DNA from 3 places in the Cutibacterium equinum genome. Region 2 is predicted to be linked to each of the others. Evidence: riboswitches for the same ligand, from Rfam matches in the RefSeq annotation. Region 2 holds a riboswitch; each other region holds the start of a gene.
The links. A riboswitch is a leader RNA that binds a small molecule or an ion and turns the genes downstream of it on or off. The one in region 2 is predicted to bind cobalamin.
Positions count from the first base shown of each region.

Region 1 (2,266 bases), 920 kb from region 2:
CGGAACAGGTCGTGGTTGGGGTCACCGTCGTCGAGGTTGACCCCCTTGCACACCCGGAAGATCTGGATCGGGAAGATCGCGGTCTCCCCGCCACCCAGTCCAGCCTCGGTGGCCTCCAGCAGGCAGCGCATCACCATCCGCGCCTCCGGGCTGGTGTCGGTGCCGTAATTGATCGACGAGAACGGGGTCTGGGCTCCGGCCCGCGAGTTCATGGTGTTGAGGTTGGCGATGAGGGCTTCCATCGCCTGAGAGGTCTGACGACGAGTTTCCTCGACGGCCTGACGACGGATCCTCTCGGCAACACGGTCGGTGTCGTCAACGAGCCCGGCGAACAGGTGCGCCACCTGCTCCCTCTCCTGGGCCAGCGCGGCAGCATCTGGTTCCAGCACCCACCCAGACGCCGCCGAACGCACCTCGTCGAGACGGTCCGCGTCACCTCCAAGCACCTCAAATGTCCTTGTCAGCCCGGTTTGGGCAGCCTTGACGAAGGTCTTGGCAACACCTGGAGCCATGTCCCGGTCAAAGTTGGGCACTGCCTGGCCACCGTGCTGGTCATTCTGGTTGGACTGGATGGCGATGCAGGCCAGGGCGGCATAGGAGCCGATGGATTGCGGGGTTCGCAGCACACCGTGGCCGGTGGAGAAACCGTGCTCGAACAGATCGGTGAGGTTGATCTGGCAGCAGGTGGTCGTCAGGGTGAGGAAGTCGAGGTCGTGGATGTGAATGTCCCCGTCGCGATGGGCGGCAGCGTGGGCCGGGTCGAGTACCTCCAGCAGGTTGAACTGTTTGGCCGACTCGGTTCCGTAACGCAGCATCGACCCCATCGCGGAGTTGCCGTCGACGTTGGCGTTCTCCCGCTTGGCGTCAGCCTCCTCGGCCGATGCGAACGTGATCTCGCGCAGGGTGCGCATGAGGGCCGACTGCTGGTCACGAGCGACGGTGCGACGCTGACGGTAGAGGATGTAGGCCTTGGCGACGTCGTCATGCCCCTGGTTCATGAGGGCCTTTTCGACGAGGTCTTGGATGTCCTCGACGTCAGGGGTGTTCTCACCCCTCTCACTCAGTCGGGACAGCACCTCGAGGGCGACCTCGGAGGCCAATAGTTCGGGACCCTCAACCCCGCAGGCGACGAAGGCCTTACGGACGGCCTCGACGATCTTCGTCGAGTCGAATCCAATGACTCGCCCGTCCCTCTTGCGGATCGACGTTGGCACTGCTCGCTGCTGGCTGGTGGACGTGGGGTGGAAGGACGCGGAATGAAGGGTCGTCGACATGCTCTCTCCTCGAAGCAGCGCACGAGTGGAGCAGGTTCACCCCAAGACGTCCCGCGCGCCTGTTGTCGTACCGGGTCGCTGACCCGGGTCCTGGCAGGTCTTCGGACTTCAGGGCTCTCCGTCGTCAGACGGGTTCCTACCAAGCGATGCTTCCCAGCCGGATGGCCAGTGCGTGTGTCGCCGTCGTTCCCTGTCACCGCTGCGGGGCAGTTCCGGTTTCCCACCGGATTCCCTCTTTCCTCCCATCACCGCCGGATGCCGGGAAACCCCTACATCTGGTGTCTGGCGATGGGAACCAGCACAAGATGAAGGGTATACGCAGTTCGGGTCATGGGCACACTCGCCCCCCGCAATTCATCGTCGTCGCCCCTGGCCCGCCATGATGGCCCTTCATATCCCACAGCCGGCTGGCATCCTGGACACAAGGAAAGGACACACCTCATGGAGATCACCAGCACGTCCATCACCGAAGGCCAGCCGATCGACCTGGCCTACGCCCACGCCGATGCGGGCGGCAAGAACGTCAGCCCCCAGCTGAGCTGGACCCCCGGCCCAGATGGCACCAAGTCCTACGCGATCACCATTTACGACCCTGATGCCCCGACCGGATCCGGTTTCTGGCATTGGATCCTCGCCGACATCCCGGCCGACGTCACCTCCCTCGACGAGGGCGGCCCACTTCCCGCTGGGGTGCGCGAGTGGAGCAATGATTACCAGGAGGACGGGTACTCCGGCGCCTGTCCGCCTCCCGGACCGGCCCACCGCTACATCCACACCGTTCATGCCATGCCCAGCGAACATCTCGACATTCCTGACGATGCCGCCAATGTCCAGGTGCGCTTTGCCATCCACACCACGCAGTTGGATTCCGCGTCGATCACCGGAACCTTCCAGCAGTCCTGACGATCACTGGGGCGCCTGACCGGCCTCCCGCCAACGGGAACGGAACAGGTGCCGTCGACGACGTGTCGGCGGCACCTGCTTGACTGGCG
Region 1 covers NZ_CP115668.1:2,202,121-2,204,386, forward strand. The annotation lists gene O6R08_RS09990 (anaerobic ribonucleoside triphosphate reductase) at 1-1,274, opposite strand, end outside; cobalamin riboswitch at 1,350-1,552, opposite strand; gene O6R08_RS09995 (YbhB/YbcL family Raf kinase inhibitor-like protein) at 1,716-2,177, shown strand.
Region 1: another riboswitch for cobalamin. It lies ahead of O6R08_RS09990 (anaerobic ribonucleoside triphosphate reductase); the one in region 2 lies ahead of mutA (methylmalonyl-CoA mutase small subunit).

Region 2 (2,266 bases):
AGGAACTGATCGTGGGTGGCGGTCACCCGGAAGTTGATGGCGTCGAAGGCCTGCTCGGCGGTCAGTCCCTGCTCGATGAGAGCGCGGACGTACTCGACACCGGTGGCGATGGCCCAGGCGAGCTCGTGGATGTCGCCGGCACCAGCGTTGTGGTAAATCGTGGAGTCAACGACGAAGGCGCGGGAGTTCTTGTAGTTCTCGGTCTTCTTGACCCACTCGGCCATGGTGGACAGATCCGGGGTGCCACCGTTGAGGGCAGCAAAGCCGATCGGGTCCAGACCGAGGTTGAACGACAGCTTGTCGGGCTCAATCTTGGAATCGGCGTACACCTTGAGGAGGGCCTCGGCGGCAGCCTCCTGGTCGTCGCGGCTGGAGACCTCGACCTTGGCCAGGTCCAGCAGCACGTCCTTGAGGTCGCCGGCAATGTCCTCGGGCTTGATGGCGTCGGCACCGACGCGCAGCCACAGGGACGTCACGCCACGCTCGAGGTCGGCGATGACGGCCTTCTTGGTGAACTCGACGTCGGGATCCTCGTGAAGGGCTCGAACATCCCATGCGTCCATGCTGCCGGTACGGATCGTGGTGCCTCGGGTGAAGGGCGGCACGCCCGGTGCGCCGAGCTCTTCGCGAGAATCCGGGAGCCGATACATCGGCTCGATCTTGATGCCATCGACCGTCGTCGGCTCGAGGCGCTTCATTCCCTGCTCGATGTTGAGTTCCTTGCCCTCGGGGCGACCCCGATTCAAGACCTTGAGGACCGCGTCCTCCCACTCTTCGTGGGTGACCTTCGGGAAGTCCCCGGCCAGGCTCAACTCCTCGGGCATCCTGTCCTCGACGGAGGTGGATGCGAGGTTGTCAGGATCAGTCATTCGTCAGACTCCTGCTCCGCTGTGGATGGTTGGACGACCTCGGCCGGCCCTCGAGACCTCGGACGCTGTGACACACGCGGAGTGCACCACATACTCTGGCAGGTATTCGGACTCGTGGGCACCTCGTCTGCCGACGAGTCCTACGTCACCGCTTCCCAGGCCGGAGCCCAGTGCTTGATCGACGTCCCACCGGTCCGAGGACCAGTGGAGCGACGATGGTGATGTCGTTCCCACTCACCGCTGCGGGGCAGTTCCGGAGTTTCACCGGATTCCCTCTTACCGCCTTGAGACCCCGAATCGGGATTTCTCGGCACCAGCACTACCGATACTAGGCCGCGCACGATCGACTGCGCACGCTGGGGGTACATGTGCACGATCGTGCGAGATGTGCGTGAACGGCCTCTCACCGTGCATTTCGAACCTGAGGGGTTCGAGGTCGGGCAGCGACGGAGTCAATCCAGTCACGCAGGTCGGCGTGGACATGTCGACGGTTGACCTCGTTGAGGATTTCGTGGCGCGCCCCAGGGTAAACGACGAGGTTGACATCGTGTACACCCGCGTCGCGCAGTTGACGCGCCACCTGGCGAACTCCCCTTCCGGAATCGCCTACCGGATCCTTGGCCCCTGACATCAGCAGAATGGGCAGAGTCGGCGGAGTCGCCCGGAAGACCTCGGTGGAATTGGCGAGCTCAATAAGTCGGACGAGTTCGCGGTAGAAGGCTGCGGTGCACACGAAGCCGCACAGCGGGTCATGGATGTAGGCGTCCACGACGCGGACGTCGCGGGACAACCAGTCGTAGTCGGTGCGAGCCGGCTGGAAGGCCCGGTTGAAGGACCCGAAGGACAGGGTGTTGAGCAACGGGCTGCGGGAATCCTCCCCCACCATGAGCACCTGGGCCTGGGCCAGTCCAGTAGCGACGGCGCTCAACGGCCCCAAGGAGAAGCCGGTACCGATGGCGACCAGACCGGCCATCTCGCGCCCGCGACGAGCGGCCAGCACACGGGCGAGGAACGACCCCATCGAGTGCCCGACGAGGAACCACGGCTTGCCCTCCACCTCGGCCAGGAAGTGGTCGGCGACGGCGGACAGATCGTCGAGCAGTTGGTGGTAACCACGATCAGGGGTGGTTCCGAGCTCGCCGGTGGCCGCGGCGCGCGCCCCATGGCCACGGTGGTCATTGGCCACGACGAGCCATCCGTCGCCGGCAAGCAACCGGGCGATCTGGTCATAGCGAGCCGCGTACTCGGCCATGCCGTGACACAACTGCACCAATCCCTTGGTAGGGCGCCCTGACGCAGCCTCGGGGCGCCAGACAAGGACGTCGATGTCGGCTCCGTCGTCGGCAGTGATGGTGATGGTGTCCATAGTTCCTCCCCGAGGTCGTGAGTACAGCATA
Region 2 covers NZ_CP115668.1:611,556-613,821, reverse strand. The annotation lists gene mutA (methylmalonyl-CoA mutase small subunit) at 1-869, opposite strand, end outside; cobalamin riboswitch at 950-1,202, opposite strand; gene O6R08_RS02790 (alpha/beta fold hydrolase) at 1,273-2,235, opposite strand.

Region 3 (2,266 bases), 1.2 Mb from region 2:
TCCATTCGCTGTTTGGAGGCCGGCGGGAAGTGACGGGCAACGTACATCTTGCCGATCGCCTCTCCCATGGCCGACTGCACGAAATCGACAGCCCGCTTCCAGCGCGGACGCAGGGCCGGGGTGCCGTTGAGAGTGCGGCCGTAGAAATCGAAGTCGCGCTCGACGAAGTCGGAGCTGAGGACCTCCGAGTAGGAGCGAATGACCTGCCACGTGGCCCAGGTGCGCCATTGGTCGATGCGCTCGTCGGTGAGGAGGGTCTCTACGCCGTCGAAGAAGGACGGCTCAGCGTTGATGAGGTTCGTGACGACCGTCATCGGCATGTCGGCGGTGCTGCGCCAGACCTCCAGGTGCAGGCCGGGGTGAGCCTCGTCGAACTCGGCGAAGGTGGTCGGGTTGTAGGAGGCCTGCAAGTCACGGCAGCGGACGCGGTCCCAGTGGTGGGAGGCGATCTGGGTCTCCAAGTCCATGACGGTGCGGGCAGCTTGCTCGGCGTCAGGGAAGCCGGCCAGCTCGAAGGACGCCTGGATGTGACGCAGGTAGGCGTCGCGAATCTCGGCCTTGTCCTCGTCGCGGTAGTAGGCCTCGTCAGGCAGACCGATCCCGGCCTGGGCGATCCACATCACCTCGCGGGTGGGGTCGCCGGGGTCGGACTCGGCGCCAGCGTCGAACAGTCCCGTGATGCCCCGCCGTTCGGCCTTGCCGAGGAAGGTCACCAGGTCGACGACGCTGGAGATGGCGTCGATCTCAGCAAAGAGAGGACGCAGCGGCTCAGCCCCGGCCTTCTCGACGGCGTCGACGTCCATATAGCGGCGGTAGAGCTCGACGGCGACCTCCACCTCGTGCTCGGTCGCCTTGTCGCGGATGTCCTCGCCCTTGCCGTCCACCAAGTCCTCAAGGATGTGGTGGACGGCCTCGCGAGACTCGTCGTCGAGCTGGTAGAACGGGCCGTCACCGGCGCGGTCGTCGGGAATGACTGCCTGGTCGATCCAGGTGCCGTTGACATGTCGGTAGAAGTCCTGACCGGCGGCAATGCTCGGGTCGAGGTCACTGAACAGTGAGATTGACGTCATGATCCCACAATAGCGGGGGCCATGACGTCATGACCTTTTCTGTATGAGGCGGCATCGCGGTGCCTTCGTGGTGGTGTGGGGGTCGCAGGCGTCTCCGATACTGTCGTGGTCGATTCCACTGCCTTGCCTTGCTCCTCTGTGGAAGCGTTCCGGCGAGGAAACGGGGCAACACGAGCGTGACATGTCGGCGTTGATCCGCAATCCCGCGACGGAACCAAGAACCTATCTTCGATGCGGCTGGTATTCCGACGTCCACGCCTTCCGGCATGGACACGGCAGCGGGACAGCGCCGGAATCCCACCGGCGTCCCCAGGCCACCTGGGCATCAATCCCCACCACGTCATATGAATATACGCTCTAATCACAACAGCGCCGTGCAATACCCACACCCGTCAAAACTCAAAGAAAAACACGAAATTTATCGCGCCGGCTACAAAATACCATGCTATAGTAGATATAAATAGGGTGATGGTTGCGATGACACCCATCTCGACACGGAAATATTTATCGCCCCTCCAAGCCACACTTGCCGCACCAAGAATCCAACCTGCCAACAAGAACACCACAGCCGCAACAGAAATGTAGACGATCTCCTCCTTGGCTTCCGGAAAGCCTTCAAAGCCTTCACAATAATCAGTTTTGCAACACAGAATCACGCCGCAAAGCATTGCCATGACAGCGGTAATAGCTTTGACTCTGAGTTTATAGTGCGTTCCATGGTATCGAGATATTGCAGCCTTTTGCCATAGTCCAGTGAGCCATCCAGTCGCTGGGAATATCAGCGACGTGACCAAGACATACTTCTTCCCGCCCAAGGCGGCAATAAGCTCTAATTGATCCCATGAAAATATTCGACTTGCAAGAATTATCAATGCCCAAAGTGCTCCGACAATGGCGCCAATGACGAGGCCATCAGTAGGCGCGCGGCGGTATTGCTCTTCGGTTGTGCTGTCGTGGGTGGTCATCGCGGTGCCTTCGTGGTGGCGTGGGGGTTGCGGGTGTGTCCTGTGTCATCGTGGGTGGCCTTGAGGGGGAAGGTGAGAGTGTCACTGGTGTCATTGTCATCAGTGACACGAAGGTGGGCTCGATGTGTGCCCAGCACTCGCCTATGCCTCGTCGTCGTTTGTATGGTCACGTCTCGCTCCTTCGTGAAAAGCGTTCCGGTGAGGAAATGGGGTAACACGGGCGCGGCACGT
Region 3 covers NZ_CP115668.1:1,915,838-1,918,103, reverse strand. The annotation lists gene O6R08_RS08750 (M13 family metallopeptidase) at 1-1,070, opposite strand, end outside; cobalamin riboswitch at 1,289-1,425, opposite strand; gene O6R08_RS08745 (hypothetical protein) at 1,463-2,035, opposite strand.
Region 3: another riboswitch for cobalamin. It lies ahead of O6R08_RS08750 (M13 family metallopeptidase); the one in region 2 lies ahead of mutA (methylmalonyl-CoA mutase small subunit).